DNA from 3 places in the Sorangium sp. So ce124 genome. Region 3 is predicted to be linked to each of the others. Evidence: predicted binding sites of a transcription regulator. Region 3 holds the regulator's gene; each other region holds the start of a gene.
What was found. Region 3 encodes HrcA, which represses chaperone genes, less so after heat shock. Its sites were predicted from a motif close to GNTAGCACTCNCCNNNGGNGAGTGCTANC; they were not measured.
Positions count from the first base shown of each region.

Region 1: the regulator HrcA is predicted to act here: its motif matches at 4,908-4,936, upstream of groES (co-chaperone GroES).
Region 2: the regulator HrcA is predicted to act here: its motif matches at 4,481-4,509, upstream of groES (co-chaperone GroES).

Region 1 covers NZ_CP150312.1:4,383,030-4,390,343, reverse strand. The annotation lists gene WMF19_RS16575 (PP2C family protein-serine/threonine phosphatase) at 1-753, shown strand, start outside; gene WMF19_RS16570 (MBL fold metallo-hydrolase) at 1,107-1,874, opposite strand; gene WMF19_RS16565 (Crp/Fnr family transcriptional regulator) at 1,879-2,535, opposite strand; gene groL (chaperonin GroEL) at 2,733-4,421, opposite strand; gene groES (co-chaperone GroES) at 4,490-4,789, opposite strand; tRNA gene WMF19_RS16550 (tRNA-Gln) at 5,414-5,487, shown strand; tRNA gene WMF19_RS16545 (tRNA-Glu) at 5,527-5,601, shown strand; gene WMF19_RS16540 (NUDIX hydrolase) at 5,753-6,463, shown strand; gene WMF19_RS16535 (hypothetical protein) at 6,496-7,314, opposite strand, start outside.
Region 2 covers NZ_CP150312.1:8,912,595-8,919,908, reverse strand. The annotation lists gene asnS (asparagine--tRNA ligase) at 1-271, opposite strand, end outside; gene WMF19_RS33335 (PDZ domain-containing protein) at 336-1,175, shown strand; gene WMF19_RS33330 (TrmH family RNA methyltransferase) at 1,191-1,718, shown strand; gene WMF19_RS33325 (GNAT family N-acetyltransferase) at 1,759-2,292, opposite strand; gene groL (chaperonin GroEL) at 2,421-4,049, opposite strand; gene groES (co-chaperone GroES) at 4,083-4,373, opposite strand; gene WMF19_RS33310 (hypothetical protein) at 4,827-5,432, shown strand; gene WMF19_RS33305 (hypothetical protein) at 5,432-6,106, shown strand; gene WMF19_RS33300 (response regulator transcription factor) at 6,232-7,035, shown strand.
Region 3 covers NZ_CP150312.1:13,446-20,759, reverse strand. The annotation lists gene WMF19_RS00065 (ArnT family glycosyltransferase) at 1-2,208, opposite strand, end outside; gene WMF19_RS00060 (response regulator transcription factor) at 2,469-3,347, opposite strand; gene WMF19_RS00055 (RluA family pseudouridine synthase) at 3,537-4,607, shown strand; gene hrcA (heat-inducible transcriptional repressor HrcA) at 4,600-5,643, opposite strand; gene WMF19_RS00045 (hypothetical protein) at 5,986-6,780, shown strand; gene WMF19_RS00040 (hypothetical protein) at 6,858-7,314, shown strand, end outside.

The DNA of each region.
Region 1 (7,314 bases), 4.4 Mb from region 3:
CTCCTCGTCAGCGAGGAGTACCGTGTCGTGGCCGTGGCGGATGGAATGGGCGGACACCGCTCGGGCGATGTCGCGAGCCAGCTTGCCGTGAGCACGCTCTCGGACTTCCTGTCCGTGACGGTGGGGAGGGACGCCACCTGGCCCTTCCCTGCCGACCCGAACCTGACCGAGGAGGAGAACTACGTCGTCACCGGCCTCAGGCTGGCGAACCGGCGCATCTTCGATCGCTCGCTGAAGACGCTCGCCGACTTCGGCATGGGCACGACGATCGTGGCGGCGATGTTCTCCAAGGACGCCGAGCACGTGACGGTGGGTCACGTCGGGGACAGCCGCTGCTATCGCCTGCGCGACAGCCAGATCACGCAGCTGACCCGCGACCACTCGCTCGTCAGCGACGCGGCGCACATGGCCCCGTGGATGACCGAGGAGGAGGTCCGGCAGCTTCCGGCCAACGTCATCACGCGCGCGCTCGGCATCCGCGAGGACGTCCTCGTCGATCTCGTGACGGACGAGACGCGGCACGGTGACGTGTACCTCCTGTGCTCGGACGGCCTGTCCGGGCTGGTGAGCGACGATCAGATCCTCGAGCTCGTGATGTCCAGCGGCTCGCTGGACGCTGCGTGCAAGGCGCTCATCGATCGGGCGAACTACTTCGGCGGCACCGACAACATCACGGTCGTCCTCGCCCGCGTCGAAGAGGTGCCCGACGGCAAGCGCCCCTTCAACGACGAGCCCACGCAGGAAAGCCGCTAGCCCGCGCCACCGCGCTCTCAGGGCCCCCCCACGGCGAGACGGCTGGCCCCCCACCACGTAGCGGCTCGCCCCCTCCTCGAGGCGCGCCCTCTCTCTCGGAACACCCACAGGCCCGAGGGGGCTAGCTCGCCGCGCGCGGTGCGCACGGGCTGTTGTCTGAGCCCGATTGACGCCCTGTGTCCGGCGCGCGCAGCGCGTCGGGCACAGGGCGTCCAAGGCGAGTTCAGCCCGTGCGCACCGCGCGCGGCGAGCTAGCCCCCTCGGGCCGGGCAGCTCGGCACCACGCTCCCATCGACCCCGGCGCCCCCATCCACCCCAGCGCCCTCCCTCCCGCCGAGCCGCCGATGCGTCGGCTACAGGACGAAGTGATCCATGAGCTGAAGGACCTCCAGGTTCAGCCCCTTCAGCGCGGCGCACTCCCGCTCCACCTCGGCCTGGAAGACCGGCTTGATGTGGTAGAGCATCGTCGGCAGATCCCTCGGCGCGCGGAACTTCTGGAGCTCGACGGCGAGCGTCTGCGGCGTGTGATGGCCGCTCACGGTGGCGAGGCGCTGCTCCCGGTTGGGGAAGCTGACCTCCATCAGCAGCGCGCGGAGGTCCTGCTGCTGGTTCAGCACCTCCCACAGCCGCTCCGTGGGCCCGGTGTCGCCGCTGTACGCGATCGCGCCGCCGTCCCCTTCGATCACGAACGCCGACGCGTCGATCGTGTGCGTCACGTGGACCGCCCGCACGAGCCGCCCGGCGACCGGCGTGGGGCGCTCCGGCTTGAGCTCGAGGTACTGGATGGTCGGCTGCCCGGCGCTCGGGATCACCGCGAAATCGGGCCAGAGCACGTTGTTGAAGAAGTGCTTCTTGAGCGTGCGCAGCGTCTCGCGCGTGCCCGCGATCACGAGCGGCGGGCACCCGAGCTGGCAACGGTTGTCCGCGATCGTGGCCAGGTCGCGGATGTGATCGAGGTGCGCATGGCTCACGAGGCACGCCTCGATCCGCGCCTGGTCCTTCACCTCGAGCCCGCTCGTCAGCGAGCCGGCGTCGATCGCGAGGACGTCGTCCACGACGAACGCGCACGTGCGATGCCTGGGGGTCTCACCGCCGTGGCAGCCGATGACACGCAGCTCCACTGGTTCAGCTCTCTCCGCCGAACTTCTGCGGCATGTCCAGGAACTCGATGAAATCCCGGAACCTGCGCATGTCGGTCACCATGATCGCCGCGGGTGCAGGCGGCCCGTACGAGAGGAGCCTCAGCCGGCGGAGCCGCTTCATCACCTCGTCCACCGTCTCTTGCTCGACGTCGACCTCGCGCGCGATGTCCTCGGGAGAGGAGCGGACGCGTATGCCTTCAGGCGTCTCCTCCCCGAAGGCCTCGGCGTGACGCGCGAGCGCGAGCATCACGCGCGCCTTCGGGTCACGGTGCATGAGGATCTCGACGAGCGAGTTCGCCGCGTCGAGCCGCTTCGCCAGCTTCTTGAGGAGACGGAGCGCTATCTCGACGTCGCGCTGCAGCATGACCTCCAGCTTCCGCGCGTCGATCACGAGGCAGCGGGACGGCTCGCTCACGGTGGCCGTCGCGTTCCGGGGCTTGCCGTTCAAGATCGCCATCTCGCCGACGAACTCGCCGGGCCCGAGCACGGCGAGCACCTTGTCCTCGCCGGCGACCGACTTCGTGATCCGCACGGCGCCCGACTGGATGACGAACATGACGTCGCCGGAGTCCCCCTCACGAAAGAGCACGTCGCCCGGCACGTACTCGCGGCCATAGCGGGCGAACGACGACTCCGACATTGCCCGGGAGTCTAGCGCCCCACGTGACCGCGGGTCAAAAACCCGGGCAAGAGCGCTGGCCCTCACAAAACTCGAGGGGTCCCCCCAAGCCACCATGCTTTGGAGGACCCCTCGGCCCGCTTCGTCGGGAGCAGCGCGCTCAGCGGGCCGGCGCCGCGCGGAGGCGGCGGCAGCCCGAGAGCGGCGCGGACAGGCGATCAACCCATGTCGAAGTCGCCCATGCCGCCCATGCCGCCCATACCCCCCATGCCGCCCATACCCCCCATGCCGCCCATGCCGCCGGGAGCGCCGCCGCCAGCGGCCTTCTCCTTCTTGGGCTTCTCGGCGACGAGGGCCTCGGTCGTGAGCATCAGCGCGGCGACGCTGGCCGCGTTGGAGAGCGCGTGCCGCACGACCTTGGCCGGATCGATGACGCCGCCGGCGAGCAGGTCCTCGTACGCGTCGGTCGCGGCGTTGTAGCCGAACGTCGGCGCGCCCGACCGGACCTTCTCCGCCACCACCGTGCCGTCGATCCCCGCGTTGTGGGCGATCTGGCGGAGCGGCGCCTCCACGGCGCGGCGCACGAGCCGCACGCCGACGTCGCGCTCGTCGTTGAACTTGAGCGATTCCAGCGAGGCGGCCGCCCGGAAGAGGGCCACGCCGCCGCCGACCACGATGCCTTCCTCGACGGCCGCGCGGGTCGCGTGCAGCGCGTCCTCGACGCGCGCCTTCTTCTCCTTCATCTCGGTCTCGGTCGCCGCGCCGACCTTCACCACCGCGACGCCGCCGGCGAGCTTCGCGAGCCGCTCCTGGAGCTTCTCGCGATCGTAGTCGCTCGCCGTGTCCGCGATCTGCTTGCGGATCGCCTCGATGCGGCCCTTGATGGCGCCCTTGTCGCCCTGGCCGTCGACGATGACGGTGTTGTCCTTGTCGATCTCGACGCGCTTGGCCGTCCCGAGGTCGCGCACAGTGGCGCTCTCGAGCTTCTGGCCGAGGTCCTCCATGAACGGCGTCGCGCCCGTGAGGATGGCGATGTCCTTCAGCATGTCCTTGCGGCGATCGCCGAAGCCGGGCGCCTTCACGGCGGCGACCTTGATCGTGCCGCGCAGCTTGTTCACGACGAGCGTGGCGAGCGCCTCACCCTCGACGTCCTCGGAGAGGATGAGCAGCTCGCGCCCCTGCTTCACCACCTGCTCGAGCAGCGGCAGGAGGTCGGCCATGGCCGAGATCTTCTTCTCGTGCACGAGGATGAGCGGGTTCGTGAGCACCGCGGTCATCTTCTCGGGGTCGGTCACGAAGTAGGGCGAGAGGTAGCCGCGGTCGAACTGCATGCCGTCGACGGTCTCGAGCTCCGTCGTCATGCGCTTGTTCTCCTCGACCGTGATCACGCCCTCCTTGCCGACCTTCTCCATGGCGTCGGCGAGGATCTGGCCGATCTCCTTGTCGCCGTTGGCGCTGACCGTGGCGACCTGGGCGATCTGGTCCTTGTCCTTGGTCGGCTTGGCGGCCTGCTGCACGGCCTCGATGACCTTCGCGACCGCCGCGTCGATGCCGCGCTTCAGATCCATCGGGTTGTGGCCGGCCTCGACGAGCTTGAGGCCCTCGCCGAAGATCGCCTGCGCCAGCACCGTCGCCGTCGTCGTGCCGTCGCCCGCCTTGTCGCTGGTCTTCGAGGCGACCTCGCGCACCATCTGGGCGCCCATGTTCTCGAGCTTGCCGGCGAGCTCGACCTCCTTGGCGACCGTGACGCCGTCCTTCGTCACGACCGGGGAGCCCCAGCTCTTCTCGATGACGACGTTCCGCCCCTTCGGCCCGAGGGTCACCTTGACCGCATCGGCGAGCGTGTTCACGCCCTTGAGGATCGCGGCGCGGGCGCCGCGGCTAAAAACGATCTGCTTCGCAGCCATGTCTCAATCCCCTCGCGGCCGCGCGGCCGCGTGTACAAACGCTTGCGTTCGGTTGCCTCAGGCCTGGTTCACGTCCCGGCGGACTCGGTCACGGCGAGCACGTCGTCCTCGCGGATGAGCACGTGCTCCTCGCCGTCGAGCTTCACCTCGGTGCCGCTGTACTTGCCGAACAGCACCTTGTCCCCGACCTTCACATCGAGCGGGCGAACCTTGCCGTCCTTCAGGACCTTGCCGTTGCCCACCGCGACCACGCGCCCCTCGATCGGCTTCTCCTTCGCGGCGTCGGGGATGATGATGCCCCCCTTGGTCTTCGTCTCGCTCTCGACGCGCTTGACGACAATCCGATCCTGCAGCGGCCTGATTTTCATGCTGGCTCCCTCGTCCTCGGCTTGTTGACTGACCATCGGCTCGCCGGAGGTCCCGTTCGCCCCCCCGCTGGGGCATTCCGCCCGCACGACAAGAGCTAAGTGCCCGAGATCGCAGTGTCTTGGCACTCTCCTAGGCCGGTGGCTAAACCGCGGCCGAAAGTAAATCAGTCACCCGGCGCGTCAAGGGCACGCAGCAGAGAGCCGCGACTTTTCCGGAGCCGAGAGTCCGGAGGGGCGAAGCCGAGATGTCTGGAGAAGCGACGCCGAGGGAGCGATCGCGACGTCGTGAAGCCTCCTCCAGGGACGACCCCTCCTCCGGCCAGGGACGAGCCCCCTCTCCGACATCACGCAGGGCACGCTGTAGACAACCTGGACGGATCATGGCGACAGCGCGGCGTGCGACGACGACGGACGGCATGCAACGAGGGCGGAGCGGGTTGAGCGAGGGGAGCGAGGGGGTCGAGCAGCGGGAGGCCTTGCTGAGCCCCGCGAAGCGCACGAAACGTCGGGGATTTTGGTGCCGAGCATTTTTCTTCGTCGGGTCCGATTTTGAGCGCTTGACAATCCAGGCAGCCCAAGTAGATTCCGCGGCCCGTGGCGCTGATGAACACGGCGCTGACCCCTTGGGGGATCGTCTAACGGCAGGACGCAAGATTCTGGCTCTTGCTATCAAGGTTCGAATCCTTGTCCCCCAGCCAGGCCGCTCAGCTCTGCTGTCGGTCTTCTCCACAGAACAAGGTCCCATCGTCTAGCGGTTAGGACATCGGCCTCTCACGCCGGTAACGCGGGTTCGATTCCCGCTGGGATCGCCACTTTCACACCCTTTCGCCTCGTTTCCTGCTGCTTCCGCTCGATGCTCGTGCGTCGAGCACGACGCGAAGCACAGCGTCATCTGACGAGCGCGCGAGCACGCAGAGCAGCAAAGACGTCTTGCGGCGTTCACGTTGCGCTACCCTCCGGCGCATGGCCGCGCAGGACGTAGAGGAGCTCTTCGATATCCTCGATGACGGCGGCCGGCCGCTCGGCGTGCGCAAGGCGCGCGGGCTCGTTCACCGCGACGGCGACTGGCACCGGAGCGTTCACGTGTGGGTGCTCCTCGAGCGGGGGCCCGATGGCCGGGAGCTGGACATTCGCCAGAGCGCCGCGGATCCCTGGGTGCTCTTCCAGCAGCGCAGCCCGGACAAGGACACCTGGCCCGGCGCGCTCGAGGTCGCCGTGTCGGGGCACTACCGCGCCGGAGAGGATCTCGCGGGGGCGCTGCGCGAGGCGGAGGAGGAGATTGGCCTGCCGCTCTCGCCGCGCGATGTGGTCCGGCTCGGCACGCGCCGCAGCCAGGACGATCACGCGCCCGGGATCGTCGACCGCGAGCTGCAGGACGTGCTGCTCGCGACGACCCGCCGCGCGCTCGAGGAGCTGCGTCCCGATCCGCACGAGGTGACCGCGCTGCTGTCGCTCCCGCTCGACGCGGCGCTGCGCCTCGTCCGAGGCGAGGTGCCCCGCGCGACCGGCCTCGTGCGGCGGCCGCCGGACGCCGCGGGCGCGGTGAAGGTCGAGCCGCGCGACGTGCGGCTCGATGAGTTCGTGGTCGCGCGCGACGGCTACTTCGAGCGCGCGCTCGACACGATCCGCCGGCGCCTTGCTGGCGACGCGCCGGCCCCGTGGCTCCTCGGGTAGGACGCCGGCGCTTTCTCCTCGCGTCCGTGCCGTCAGCCTGAGCCGCGGCGCGCGTCCGACGGCCGCCGGGGCTTCTCGGGAGGCAACGCCGACGCGACGAGGAACCCTTCAGCGCGGTGCGGGGCGAGCCCGCAACGCGCGTTCATGCGCTTGGCGATCTCGTCGCCGGCCCTGACGAGCGCATAGAACCACCGGATCCCGAAGCGATCGTGCCCTTCCCGGAGCGCCGCCGCCTGGAGGGGAGCCCCGAGCCCCCGTCCGCGGTGGTCCTCGCGCAGACAGGTGCAGATCGGCATGGCCGTCCACGACGGCGCCTCGTCCACGTCGGAGATCCAGAGCGGCGGGGCGCCCAGCAGCCCGAGCTGGGCGAGCGCCTCGCGGCCGCCGACCTCGGCAGGCTGCGGCCGCGTCACGACGCACAGGGTGGTGCAGCCGATCAGCGCGCCCGCGCCGTCGCGCAGCGCGAGCGTCAAGGAGCGGCCCTCGCCGCCGCGCAGGTACCACCCCGGGAGCGGCGCGTGGCCGCTCTCCGCCTGGAGCTCCTGGATCGCGCGGATCGAGGCCTCGTCGTCGTCCGGCGATACCCTGGACAGGCGCAGGCCCGGCGGGAAGGCGCGAAACCGGCCGAGCCCCTGCACGGCGGCACGCACCTCGCCGGCCGGGGCGCCCATCACCGAGAAGTCCTCGTCCACGGAGAGCCCCGCCTGGCGCAGCGACGCCGAGAGCGCGGCGAGCTCCGGACGGGGGGCGTGCAGGAGCACGCGCTCGAAGCAGCGCACGAGCGCCTCGCGCCGCTCCGGCGGCGTCCGCTGGGCGTGCAGCAGGATCAGCGAGCGCCCGTCGGTGGCGAT
Region 2 (7,314 bases), 5.0 Mb from region 3:
TCTCGTAGACCCCGGCGCGCTTCGGGTGCGCCTTCACCTCGCCGACGACATCGATCACGCTCTCCTGGGTGACCTTGTCGGCGGCCGCGAAGACCTCGTCGCCGACGTCGCTCTTCGCCATCACGCACTGGACGGTGCCGAAGCCGTCGCGCAGCTCGAGGAAGTGGAGCTTGCCGCTCGAGCGCTTGTTGTAGAGCCATCCGCGGAGCACGACAGTGCTGCCGACGTGCGCGCTGAGGTCGCTGGTAGCAATGACGGGCTGATCCTGCATGGGCGCCCGAAATAGCACGGTTTAGTTGCGGCTGACGCCGGCTCCGGCCAAAAATGGCGCCATCTTGGTCCTCCGACGGCATCGCGCGCTCTCGCTCTGCTTGCCCGCGTTCATCGTGCTGCTCGCTGCAGGTGGCACGCCGCTCGCCGCGGGCGGCTGCTCGGCGCTCTATCCCGAGCTCTCGACCCGCCTGCGCGAGCCTCCTTCAGACCAGGAGCTGCATCCTCCGCCGCCCGAGGACGTCCGATGGCTTCGGGTCGTCCGTGCGAGAATCCCGGAGCGCACTCGGGACGGCCGAGCCTGGGATTCCGGCGCCGGCGACCTCCCGGACCCCTATGTCCGCGTCTTCGTCAACGGCGCGGAGATCTTTCGGACGGCGGAGCAAACGAACACGCTGGAGCCGACCTGGCCCGAAGGACCCAGCGGGAACTTCCAGATCTTGCCCGAGGACCGGCTCCGGGTGGAGGTCTGGGAAGCGGACCCGCTCGTCGACAAGCCGATCGGGGTGCGCGATATCGGCCGCCCGAGCGACACGCAGCGAGCCGCAGGCGAGATCGAGGTCGAGCTCGATGCGGGCGGCTCGCTCACGCTCGCGTTCCAGCCGGCGCACGCCAGGTTCGGCCTCGGCCTCTGGTACCAGCTGCATTCCGGCTCCGCATTCATCTCGCGCACCATGGAGGGCGGGCCTGCAGAGCGCGCCGGGCTCCGCAAGGACGACGAGGTGCTGGAGATCGCCGGGCAGCCGCTGCGGCGCATGTCCGTCGCGGCGATCCGGGGCGCGCTCGACGCCGTGCCGCGCGCCGGGCTCGTTCTCCTGGTCAAGCACGCCACGGGCACGACCGAGCGGATCAGGGTCCACGAGGGGCCCATCTATCCGCTGTTCGATCGCTTCGCCGCCGAGTAGGGGAGCCAGCGCGCCGTGAAGATCCCGCCCTTCGGGCTCACCACCCGGGAGATCCGCGAAGAGCTCGCCCCCTTGCGGAGCGACTTCTCCATCGCCGTCTGCCGCGCGAAGAACCCGTTCAACATCGGCGCCATCATCCGCGTCGCCCACTCGTTCCTGGTCCGGGAGATCTTCCTGATCGGGACCGAGCCCTATTACGAGCGCGCTTCGATGGGCATGCAGAAGTACGAGACCATCGTCGAGTGCCCCGACGAGGCGAGCTTCCTCGAAGCGGCGCGCGGCCGCCCGCTCATCGGCGTGGAGCGCGATCACGCGCGGCGGACCCTCTGGGAGGCGCCGTTCCCCAGCGGGCTCGTGTTCCTCTTCGGCAGCGAGGATGACGGGCTGCCGCAGGCGCTGCTCGATGCGTGCGAGGACGTGATCGCGATCCCCATGTACGGGATCAACCACTCGTACCCCGTGGCCATCGCGGCGGGCATGACCCTGTGCGAGTGGGCTCGGCGGCGCGACCCGCGCGGCGGCGTGAGCCGCGCAGGCGGGTGAGCGGCGCCGCGGCGGGCCCCCGCCTGTGGACGGCGGGGCGCTACTCGGGGTAGCGCTCGAAGACGAGGAGCTCGCCCAGGAGGTCGTGCTCGAGCGTTCCAGCAGGGCGCATCCCGAGCTTCTCGATCACCCGGAGCGACGCGCGATGCCAGGCCGGCGTGGTCGCGATCACGCGCTTCACGCCCGGCTGCTGCAGCGTCCAGTGCAGGACGGCGCGCGACCCCTCCGTGGCGTAGCCCTGGCCCTGGGACTTGCCCTCGACGCCGTAGCCGATCTCCACCGTGCCGGTCGCGTCGGGCCGGCCGTTCAGCACCACGCTGCCGACGACGACGCGCTCCTCCTGCCCGCACGTCACCATCAGCCGCGTGCCCCACAGGAACGCCTCTGGATCGTCCCGCAGCCGGTCGAGCGGCGAGCTGAAGGCGCGCTCGACGAGCGCGCGCCCAGGCCAGGCGTCGGGGAAGCGCGCGCCGGACAGGGCCTCGGCCTCGGCGCGATCTCCGCGGATGACCGCCTCGAGCAGGGGCAGCGAGACCGGGGTGAGCGCCAGGCGCTCGGTAGTCAGGGTGCTCATCGCGAACCTGCGCCGGATCAGATCATGCGCCGCGGCCCGCCGGAAGTCGAAATGGCGAAGGGCCGACTTCCCGAGAAGGAAGTCGGCCCTCGCCCGCCGGGCTTAACGGTCAGCGCGGCGCGTCGCGATCAGAAGTCGTGGCCGTGGCCCGCGTGGGCGCCGCCGGCCGCCGGCTTCTCCTCCTTCGGCCGCTCGGCGATGAGCGCCTCGGTGGTGAGCATCAGGCTGGCGACGCTGGCCGCGTTCTGGAGCGCCGACCGGACGACCTTGACCGGATCGATGACGCCCATCTCGAGCAGGTTGCCGTAGTCGCCCGACGCCGCGTTGTAGCCGTACGAGTCCTTGCCGTCGCGCACCTTCTGCACGACGATCGAGCCCTCTTCCCCGGCGTTGGCCGAGATCTGGCGGAGGGGCTCCTCGATGGCGCGGCGGATGATGTTCACGCCGAACCGCTGCTCGTCGTTGACCTTGAGCTTCTCGAGCGAGCTCTGCGCGCGGATGAGCGCCACGCCGCCGCCCGGGACGATGCCCTCCTCGACGGCCGCGCGGGTCGCGTGGAGCGCGTCCTCGACGCGGGCCTTCTTCTCCTTCATCTCGGTCTCGGTCGCGGCGCCGACCTTGACGACCGCGACGCCGCCCACGAGCTTCGCGAGGCGCTCCTGGAGCTTCTCGCGGTCGTAGTCGCTCGTCGTGTTCTCGATCTGGGCGCGGATCTCCTGCTGCCGGGCCTTGATCTTGTCCTTCTTGCCCTGGCCGCCGACGATCGTGGTGTTGTCCTTGTCGATGATGACGGTCTTGGCGCGGCCGAGATCGCTGATCGTGACGTTCTCGAGCTTGAGGCCGAGCTCCTCCGCGATCACCTGGCCGTCCGTCAGGGTGGCGATGTCCTTCAGCATCTCCTTGCGGCGATCACCGAAGCCCGGCGCCTTGACGGCCGCGCAGTGCAGCGTGCCGCGGAGCTTGTTCACGACGAGGGTCGCGAGCGCCTCGCCCTCGACGTCCTCGGCGATGATGAGGAGCTGCTTCTGGCTCTTGGCGATCGCCTCGAGCACCGGGAGCAGGTCCTTCATGTTGGAGATCTTCTTCTCCGAGATGAGGATGTAGCAGTCCTCGAGGTTCGCCTTCATGGCCTCGGGATCGGTCACGAAGTACGGCGAGAGGTAGCCGCGGTCGAACTGCATGCCCTCGACCACGTCGAGGGTCGTGTCGGCGCTCTTGGCCTCCTCGACCGTGATCACGCCCTCCTTGCCGACCTTCTCCATCGCGTCGGCGAGGAGCTTGCCGATCGTCTCGTCGCCGTTCGCGCTGATCGTGCCGACCTGCGCGATCTCCTTCGCGTCCTTCGTCTGCTTGGCGGAGCCGCGGAGGTGCTCGACGATCGCCTCGACCGCCTTGTCGATGCCGCGCTTGATCTCCATCGGGTTGTGCCCGGCCGCGACGAGCTTGGAGCCCTCGCGGTAGATCGCCTGGGCGAGCACCGTCGCGGTGGTCGTCCCGTCGCCGGCGATGTCGCTCGTCTTCGAGGCGACCTCGCGGACCATCTGGGCGCCCATGTTCTCGAAGCGGTTCTCGAGCTCGATCTCCTTGGCGACCGTCACGCCGTCCTTGGTGACCGTCGGCGAGCCGAAGCTCTTCTCGATGACGACGTTGCGCCCCTTCGGGCCGAGCGTGACCTTGACCGCGTCGGCGAGGGCGTTGACCCCCGCGAGGATCATGCTGCGGGCGGACTCGTTGTAGATGATTTCCTTGGCTGCCATGGTGTCTCTCCTAAGTTCCTTCTGTCGCCCGCGTCACTTCTCGATCACGCCGAGGATGTCGTCCTCGCGGAGGATGAGGTGCTCTTCGCCGTCGATCTTGACCTCGGTGCCCGAGTACTTGCCGAAGAGGACGCGATCGCCCTCCTTGACGTCGAGCTTCCGCACGGTACCGTCCTCGGCGACCTTGCCGTTGCCGACGGCGACGACGGTCCCCTCGATCGGCTTCTCTTTCGCGGTGTCCGGAATGTAGAGACCTCCCTTGGTCTTCTCTTCTTCCTTCACGCGCTGAACGATCACGCGGTCCTGGAGCGGTCGAATCTTCATCTTTGCAAATCCTCCGGGGACGAGCGCCGCGTCCCACGAACGGCAAGACCCCAGCCGGCCCGTCTGAGCAGCGGCAAGGTCCCATACGATTGCAGTCTGGGCACTTTGCTAGCACTCACCTATGGCGAGTGCTAGCGAGCGCGCCGAAGATAGCCACCCCCTGGAGGGTGTCAAGAGTGGCCCCAGGCCGGCACTTTGCGCGTTGGCAGCCAGGCGCAGAGGTGGCTGTAAGTCCTGGAGATCGCAGGGGAAGGTGCGTGGCGCAAGGCTGGGCTCGGCGGAGCCCCTCGGCTAAAATGCACTTATGAGGGCAAAGCTGCGGCAGCACAGTGACGCGATGCCCTCACGGTCTCCAACCCGAGGGAGGCCGCCAGGACGTGTCTGGTTGACCTGAGCGCGCGGTGGCCCGGGTTACGTCGGTATCCAGGGCACCCGCATAAGTGAGGTGCCGCTGTGAGCCAAGCGATCTCTCTCTCCCCGAGCATGACCCGCTATTTCCAGGAGGTTGTGGACGAGGCGCTCCGAGTTCGGAACGTCGCTGCTACCGAGGCGGCGTCGAGTTACCTCGTCGGTCTGCTCTGTGCTTTTGCTCACCCGGACGAGCATGCCGAGTCTGCCTTCAACCAGCCCCTGACCTTTCTTCTGCGCGATGCGCTGGAAGCCTCCGGAGCGGAGCGTTTCCAGCGGCTGCGCAACCTGGGAGACAGCGTCCTCTACGTGGTCGGCTTCTTCGGCGGCCACATCGAGGTCAAGGGGGTCGATCGCGGCTACGTGGTCGGGGTCGGGTCGACCGCCTACCACCATGCGGCCGCTATGCTGCGCCTCAATGCGCGCGTCGGCCAGGGGCCCGATGTTCTTTCGGAGATGGCCGAGAAATTCGAGCGGTTCGTGAGCGTCCTGAACGATGTGGCCGACGGTACGCTCGCGTCGGGAGCTCGGGACGAGCGCTCGGTGCTTCGGCTGTACGAGCGCTGGGTTCGTACGGGCTCGAGCCGCCTCGCGGATGAGCTCGGGGCACGAGGGCTCGTGCCGAGCCGTGGCACGGGCGGGCTCAACTGATGCGGGGGGCGACCTTCCCGGCCCGGATCCAGCAGCACCTGGCGCGCACCTATGCGCTCGATGACGCGCCCGTGGTCGACGATTTCATCCAGCTGACGGACGGCAGCGCCCGCGAAGCGCTGCTGATCCGGCACGCCGGCGGAGATGGCGGGGATATCGAGGTCGCGCTGCACCTGCCCCGCCGGGCGATCACGCGAGGGCGAGAGGGGACGCTGGACGAGATCTGCCAGATCGTCGAGGGCGTGAGCCACTTCCTCTATGTGGCCGAGCGAGCCCGCAGGGAGCTGCCGGCGACCCAGCTCGAGCTCGAGCTCCAGGCCGAGGTCGACAAATACGTGCTGCTTGTTCATGGCGATCTGGCGGACGAGGTCGAGCCGCCAGGTCCGCCGCTCCGGCGCCGCCACGAGGCGGCCCCATCGGGGACGGGGCGCTTCGAGCCCGAGCGCGCCGCGCGGATCCGCGCCCATCTCTTCGAGCGGGTCACCTTCATGGATCCACCGGGCACGGAGACCGGCGATCGCTACCGGATCGCGAACGATCTGGCCGCGCGGTTCGCGGGCCGACTCGAGGCCGAGTTTGCCCGCCATGGGCGTCATGCCGAGCTGCTCGCCGCGCTGCGACGCTTCTATGCGGCGGGGCAGACGGAAAAGATCGCGCTCGCGCGCGCCGCGTGAGCGCATCCTCCCTGGCGCTCGGGTCGCCCGGGAGGACGGCGAACGGCGAAGAGCGCTGGCTGCGGCAGCGCGGTCTCGTTCTCTCTTGACCGGTTCGCGCGCACGTACTCTCATCCGCATCCACGATGCCTTCCGCGAGCACGATGCCGCCCCGTGTGCTGGTGGCCGAAGATGAACCGGCGATGTTGAGCCTCGTTGCGCGTCACCTGAGGAACCTGGGTTTCTCTGTGATCGAGGCCTCCGAGGGGGATGCTGCCTGGGAGCTCGCGCGTGAGCACCGGCCGGATCTGGTGATCCTGGACGTGATGATGCCCGGCATGAGCGGCTGGGAGATCTGCAAGCGGCTGAAGAGCGACACGTCCGACGGACGGCCGTTCGCGAGCACCGGCGTCATCATGCTCACCGGGATCGGCGAGAACCTGAACGAGATGACCTCGCCGCTCTTCGCCGCGGACGCCTGGTTGAACAAACCGTTCGATTTCGCGGATCTGGACGCGCGGGTGCGCGAGACGCTCGCCCGTTATGCGAAGCAGGTGCCTGAAGCGAACGGCGCCAAGGCCCAGGCGAGCACGGTCGGCGAGGAGCGTGAGGCCGCTGCGCAGCCGTCCTCCAGGGAACGGGCGACGGGGGCGAAGAAGTCGGCGGCAAACGGTGCCGTGGCGAGCAGGGCTGCTGCGAAGCGGCCGGCCGCGACGAAGAAGCCGGCAGCCAAGGCGGCGAAGAAGCCGGCCGCGACGAAGAAGCCGGCAGCCAAGGCGGCGAAGAAGCCGGCCGCGGCGAAGAAGCCGGCAGCCAAGGCGGCGAAGAAGCCGGCCGCGGCGAAGAAGCCGGCAGCCAAGGCGGCGAAGAAGCCGGCCGCGACGAAGAAGCCGGCCGCGGCGAAGAAGCCTGCCGCCAAGGCAGCGCCCAAGAAGAAGTCGATGAAGTGATCCAATCCGAGGCGGGCGCCGTGCGCAGTGGCCCGACCCCTCGTTCCCACGCAACGTACGCATGCCGCCGCCGAGCCGGGTGCAGAGGAACCGTCCGATCAGCGCTCGGAGGGAGGACCCGCACCCACCGCCGGCAGCACGCATCCATGCCGGCAGCACGCTGAGCGCAGAGGCTGCCCTGCACGGGAATCATCAGGGCTCGCCGTGCGTCATTGCCTCATACGTCGCGCGCAGCCTTTACGCACGTCGCACGTCGCGGGGAGCCTCCCAGGAACTTTC
Region 3 (7,314 bases):
CGCGATGGCGCCGAGCATCGCGCGCTCGTAGCTGACCACCGCGGCGGAGCGCGCCGATTGCGCCGGCGAGGAGGCGCCGCTCGAGCGGCGCGCGAGCCCTCCCACGCGGCCATCGAGGCGCAGCATGTCGTCGAGCAGGATCCCCGTGAGCATCGCCGCCGGCGGGACGGCCGGCAGGATGTAGTGATGGAACTTCGTCAGCATCAGGGAGAACAGCGCGAAGCCGAAGAGGAACCATATCGCCAGGAACACCGAGGCGTCGCCCTGGCGGACGTCGGCCGAGCCGCGCTCCCCCGGCGCCGCCCCCTCGCGCCGCCTGAGCCACCACACGAGCGAAGCGGGCACGAGCCCGGTCCACGGGAACATCGCGTAGCCGAGCTGCCACACGTAATAGCGGAAGCTCACGTCGTCGCCCTCGTTCGTGTCGTGGACGTGGGTGAAGGCGCGCTTGAACATGTCGTGGAACAGGAGCCTGTCGGTGAACGGCTGGCCGTGCCGCGCGTACATCGCGACGAACCACGGCAGCGCGACGCACGCGAGCACGAGCAGCCCGATGGGGATCTCCATCTTGAGCAGGTCGCGGTAGCGGCGGGAGACGACGACGTAGCCGAGCGCGCAGAGCACCGGGAGCCCGAAGCCCGCCGGCCCCTTGGCCATCGTGGACAGGGCAGCGAAGAACCACGCCGCGAGGAAGAGGAGCCGCTGGACGCGCCGCTCGCCCCAGCTGGCGTACAGGACGATCGCGAGCGTCTGCGCCCAGACGAGCGCCTGGAGCGCAGGCTGAAGGCCGGGGAGCACGGGCAGCACCGACCGGCAGGCCTCGTTGCCGGGGAGACCGCAGTTGCCCGGTGAGCCCGAGCTGAAGACGTCGCCGCGGAAGTCGAGGCTGAAGGGCGTAAGGCCGATCTCGACGTGACGCGAGAGCAGGTAGAGGATCTGCGGCAGCGCGCAGGCGAGGATCGCCCCCAGCACGAGGTGATAGGCCGAGAGGCCCACCTTGAGCGGGCCGAGATCCACCTCGTAGACGCGCGCCTCCTCGGCGTCGTCGGTGTGGATGCCGAGCAGGAGGAGCGCCATCGCCGCGGCCATCGTCGCGACGAAGGGCATGTCGGTCATGGTCTGGTGGGAGACCAGGAACCACTGCGGCATCGTGGCGAGGACGAGCCCCGCGAGCAGCCCGGCGCGGCGGCTGAAGATGCGCGAGACGGCCTTGTAGAGCAGATAAACGGCGATGAGCGTCAGCGCGAAGACGGGGAGCCTGACGGCCCACTCGGGCCACGGGGTGCGCCCCTCGGCGACCGCCGAGAGCATCTCGCCCGACCGGTAGCGGACGCCGAACGCGGCCATCGCGAGCGCCTGCATCCAGAAGTCGAGCACCGGCTTCGACCAGAACCAGCCGTCCTGCGCCCACCACAGGGAGATCCAGTCGTTCCTGGCCAGGATCTCGCGCGCGACCTCGCCGTAGTGCGTCTCCCAGGGATCGGTGAGCGAGTGGCTCCCGAGCATGGGCAGGTAGAGCAGCGTGACGAGGGCGACGAGCCAGAAGCCGTGCCGCCGGCCGAGAGGGCGCGGAGCCCCCGCCTCGTCGACGCGGCAGGGACCGAGGCGCTCGCCGAACCGGAACGCGCCGATGACCGCCGTGAGAAACGCGACAGGGACGGCGACGGCGGGCACCGCCAGCGAGAGCAGCGTCGGCGCGCCGTCCGACGAGAGAGGGCTCGGCGAGAAGAAGCCCGCGACGCTCAGCGTGATCAGGGCGAAGAGCGCGACGAGCCCACCCCCGAGCAGCGCGAGCGGGCTGAGGAGGTCGCGGATCCCGACGCGCGTGGCGACGCGCTCGGGCCGATCGTCGAACGTGCCGAGCAGATCGAGCAGACCGATCGCCGCGATGACGACGCCGAGCGCGCCGATCGGGACACCCCAGCGCAGCTGGGGCGCAAGCGCCATCACGACGAACGTGAGGAGGGCGCCCGCGGCGGACACGGCAGCGCCACGCCAGCGGAGCGGGTTGCCCTGCGGCACGAGGCGAGCCTCCTCGGCGTCGGCCGCGGCCCCGTCCATCCCGACCGTGCCGTCGCTCCCCGCTGTTCCGTCGCCAGGGGAAGGCGTGCGCGGCTCAGGTGCGCTGGGGCTCTCCAGATCGCCCGCGGCCGTCCCGTCGCGGGCGTCCGCGGGCGCACCGCTGCGTTTGTCGTGTGTGTCGTTCATGGCTGCGCCAACCGCGGAACGAGGCGCGGCCCTGGCGTAGCAACTCCAGGTCGCCGGGCAAAGCAGCGGTCGCATGCGCCTGCGCTGCGTTCCCGAACGCGCGCGCTCCGCGAGCGACGTCGCGGCGCAAGGAGCGCCCCTACGTACTTGGATCGGTGGGCCTCACGCGCCCACGAAGGCACCCCGCCCCGTTCGTGCGTCTCGCAGGCGCGACAGGAACAGGGGCGGGTCGACGGCCACGGCCAGGCCGCGGCCGCCGCCTACTTCGTCAGCCGCGCGATCTCTTCCTTGATGATCGTCTCGGCGAGCACCGGCACGACCTCCCACACGACGCGCTCCACGACGTCGCGGGACAGCGCCATCACGGCCTCCACCTGCTCGGAGGTGAGGCCGAGGCCCTCGAGCTTGCTCGCCATCTGGCCGTTGACCTGCGCGGAGGCGGTCGCGGCGACGGCGGCGGGCCCCGTCGCGGTCTTCGGCACGCCGGACACCGGCGTCGGCGAGAAGGCCATCGTCGTCGTGACCGGCACGTTCGCCGGGCCACCGGGCGCCGTCTTGACGGAGGCCTGGGCCGGCGCAGCGCTCGTGGCCGGCGCGTTGGGCGTGTAGATGAGGGTCTTCGCGCGCTGGAGCGGGCTCGCTGCCGCCGGCTGCGCGGCGGCTGCCGGCTGCGCGGCGGCCGCGGGCGGCGCGGCGGCGGGCTGCGCCGCAGGAGAGCGCGCGGGCGCGGGCGCCGCGGCAGCGGGGGCCGCTGCGGCGGCGGGCTTCGCTTCGCCGCGCGACGCCAGCAGCTTCTTGACCTTGTCGATCATCTGCTGCGTGTCGAACGGCTTGTCCATGTGATCGTCCGCTTGCGCGCCCGATCCCTTCGCGGGGTCGAACGGGTTCTGCTTGGACGACAGGATCAGGACGGGCGTCGCCGGTGAGGCCTGCTTGATCGCCTTGCACAGCTCGTAGCCGTTCTTCGGCTCGAGCGTGACGTCGGCGATCACCAGGTCGGGTTTATCGCTCTTGAGCTTCTGCAGCGCAGCGTCGGCGCTGCTCGCCGTCACGACGCGGAAATCCTGACCCGCAAAGGTGATTTCGAGCACTTTGCGCATGGTCACGCTGTCGTCTACGGCGAGAAGGGTGCTGGCCACGAACGGGTCTCCTCTCAGATGGCGAGAAAGCGATGACGGCTCTGGATATCTTCGGCTCCGGTCGCGCGATGTGTCAACATTCGCGGTGTATTTCGCCCCCGCGGGCCCCGCGGATGTGCGTTTTTCGCGCCGGTAGAGCCCGGTCCCACGCTGGTGGGCGGAGCCGAGGCGCCCCCGGTGAGCTTGTACATGCGTCCGCTCCGACCCGCCACTCCGCCGAGCCAGGAAGACAAAGCCGCCGAAACGACCGGCGTCCACCCCGCCGCCCAGGTGCGACCTCCGCAGGACGGCCGCTGGACGGTGCCAGCCGAGCTGGATCGGCGCCCGCTGGACGGGGCCGTCCGTGCGCTGGCCGCGGTCTCGTGGTCCGACGCGCGCCGCTTGATCGAGACCGGCAAGGTGCTGGTCGGGAGCGCGGTGGCGACGAGCGCCCGCCGGCGGGTGCTCAGCGGGGAGCAGATCGAGGTCCGCTTGCACGCGCCGAGGCCCGAGACCGTGCGGCGGCGCAAGCTCGAGGGCGAGCTCGTGGTCTACGCGGACGCGAGCGTCGTCGTGGTGAACAAGCCCGCCGGGGTGAGCACCATCCCGTACGGCGACGAGGATCCCGCGGAGCAGGCCGCGACCCTCGACGCGCTGGTGCGCGAGGTGCTGGCCAGGCGCGACCGCCTGCGCGGGCGCGCGCCGCTCGGCGTGGTGCAGCGCCTCGACAAGGGGACGAGCGGGCTGCTGGTCTTCGCGCGGACGCTCGCCGCGAAGAAGCACCTCGCGCAGCAGCTCCGCGTCCGCGCGATGCACCGGCAGTACCTGGCGCTCGCGCACGGCGCCGTCCCGCGCGGCACCTACCGCAGCTACCTCGTCGAGGATCGGGGCGACGGGCTGCGCGGCTCGGCGCGGGAGGGGCGGCGCGAGGGGCAGCTCGCGGTGACGCACGTGGAGCCGATCGAGGTGCTCCGAGGGCCTCAGGAGGGGGCCGGCGCCGGGGGCGTGACGCTCGTCGCGTGCCGGCTCGAGACGGGACGGACGCACCAGATCCGCATCCACCTCGCGGAGGCCGGGCACCCGCTCGTCGGCGAGACGGTCTACGTGCGGGACTACCGCGGGGCGAGGATCCCGGCCGCGCGGCTGATGCTCCACGCGGCTGAGCTCGGCTTCAACCACCCGGCCGACGACCGGCCGATGCGCTTCCAGGCGCCGCCGCCCCCGGACTTCGACGACGTGCTCGATCGGCTCCGCGAGCCGCAGCGGAAGGGCGCTACTTGACCTTGCCGCGGACCTCGGTCATCGCCGCGGCCGTGGCGTCGACCAGCGGCATGACCTTCGCGTAGTCCATCCGCGTCGGGCCGAGCACGCCGACGGTCCCGGCGACGCGGCCGTTTTCCATGTACGGCGCGGCGACGAGGCTGAGCTGGCCTCCGCCAAGATCGCCCGCCTCGCTGCCGACGAACACGGTGACCTCACCCGCGCCGGCGGCGAGCGTCCGGTCGAGCAGATCGACGAGCTCCTCGCGCTCCTCGAGCGCCTTCATCAGCTTCTTGAGCCGGTCGACATCGGCGTATTCGGGCAGATCGATCAGGCGGTTCTGCCCCTCGATGACGACCTCGCTCCGCCGGGTCACGTCGGCCGTCGCCTTGCTGCCGAGCTCGAAGGCGCGGCGCCTCAGCGCGTCGATCTGGAGGCGCTCGTCCGCGAGGCGGCGGGCGAACAGGTCCCGGATCTCGCCCAGCGTGCGCCCCTCGATGACGTCGGCGAGCAGGTTGTGGATCCGGGTGAGCTCGCCCTCGTTGATCGCCTCGTCGGCCGAGATGAAGCGGTTCGCGACCGAGCCGTCGGCGAAGACGAGCACCGCGAGCAGCTGCCCGGGCTTGGTCGGGATGAAGCGCAGCTGGGCGAGGGCGCGGAGCTCCGCCCGCGGCGCCGCCACGACCGCCGCGGCGCCGGACAGCTCCGAGAGGTAGCGCCCGGTCTCGCGGAGCGGATCGCTCGCCCCCGCGTAGATCTCGGTGAACCTGGCGCTCAGCTCGGCCTGCTGCTCGGGAGACAGCGACCGGAGCTCGACGAGCGCGTCGATGAACAGCCGGAGCGCGCGATCGGTCGGGATCCGCCCGGCAGAGGTGTGCGGCTGGTGGAGGTACCCGGCCTCCTCGAGGTCAGCGAGCACGTTGCGGATCGAAGCAGCCGAGAGATCCAGCCCGTACTTCCGGGCGAGCGTCCTGCTGCCAACTGGGTCGCCCGTTGCGATGAACTCGGTGACCGCGGCGAAAAGGATCTTCCGAGATCGATTGGAAAGATCACTCATGTCAGCTGCATGCAGCGCACAAGCGCGCCGCCGTGGCTACCTGGACCAGGGACCGCCCGGACCGGGAAGCCATGCGGGCCGGACCTTCGCTCCCGTACGTCAAGCTGCGCGTGCGGGCGCTCGACCCACGGACGCGCATGCGACCCATTTTGAGGCGATCGCGCGGCCCGGTCAAATGTCGCGGTAGGATCGGGTAGTAGCCACCCCGCGCACGGGGCACCGCTCCGCCGGATGGCGGCGCGATCGGCCACGTGGCACGTGGTCGCTCGGCCCACCGAGAGGCCCCGAGAGGCCCCGAGAGGGCCGGCCTGCCTTGCTTCGCACGAGGGATGTACCGCAACGATGCCGCCCGCACGCCATGCCGCCGCTGCCTGCGCGCTCGCCCTCGCGCTCGGCCCCCTCGCCGCCGCGCCGAGCGCGCAGGGCAAGCCGAAGGTCAGGTACCACCAGGACTGGGCGAAGCACCCGTCGGCGCGCTACGCGGCCATGAGCGCGGCGCAGTGCCGCGCGGCGCTCACGCAGCGGAAGATCGCGTTCGAGCCGGTGCCGCGCGCGCCGGGCGTGCTCGCTCCGGTGCGGCTGATGCAGCGGGTCGGCGGGGTCCTCTACCGGACGGCGCTGCCGGCGCATCGACGCGCGGACAACCCGTACGACGTCTTCGACTGCCGCCTCGCGCTCGCGCTCTCGGACTTCAGCCGGATCCTCCGCGCGCACGACATCGACGAGGCGCTGATGTTCTCGGCCTGGCGGCCTCCGTCCAGGATGTGGCCCGAGGGCAGGCTCGCCACGAGGCACCCCGGCGGGCTCGCGATCGACCTCTACAGGCTCATCAAGGAGCCCGTCGGCGGCGGGTTCGCGGAGGATTGGCTCGACGTGGAGCGCGACTTCGTCGGCAGGCGCGGCGCGCCGGTCTGCGGCGAGAGCGCAGGCCCGACCGGGAGGCCCCGCGGGGCCGGCAAGGGGGCGGGGGGCGGCCCTCCAGCGGACGCGGCGGCGCGAGAGCTGCGATCCATCGTGTGCGAGGCCGTGGATCAGCACATCTTCACGTCGATCCTCACGCCCAACTACGATCGGGCGCACAAAAATCACCTGCATCTCGAGGTGACCCCCGGCGTCCAATGGCATCTCGTGCGCTGATCCGGGACGGGACGTCGTCCGTCCTCCCGCGCGCAAACCCGCTCTCCCTCCGAGGTCGACCCGCTATGTTAGCCCGCGTGCCCGCACGAAGACCCCCGCTCTCCCGCGCGTCCGCCGCGCTGGCGCTCGCCGCTGTCGCGCTGTCGTTCACGTTCGTCGGCTGCCCCTGCGTCAGCGGCCCCGTGAACGCGAGCCCTGGCCTCCGCTGGTTCCTGTTCTCGAACTTCGGGGCCAGCAAGATCTGCCCCGAGATGCTGAAGAGCGGGGTCTCGCTGCGCCTGCAGGACAGATCGGCGTCCATCGGGCGGTTCTTCCCGATGCAGTGCTCGTACGACGTCAACGACGCGGCCCAGACGATCACCGTCCACATCGCCGGCACGGGGTACGGCTACATGCAGCCGGCCAAGCGGGTGGGCTTCTCGCTCACGACGTCCGTCGAGTACCGACCCGACTTCCAGCTCGCGGACGACAACGTCTACGTGTGGGGACGGCTGAACCGGATCGTGCAAGGGCCGAGCTTCCAGCTGGGCTACG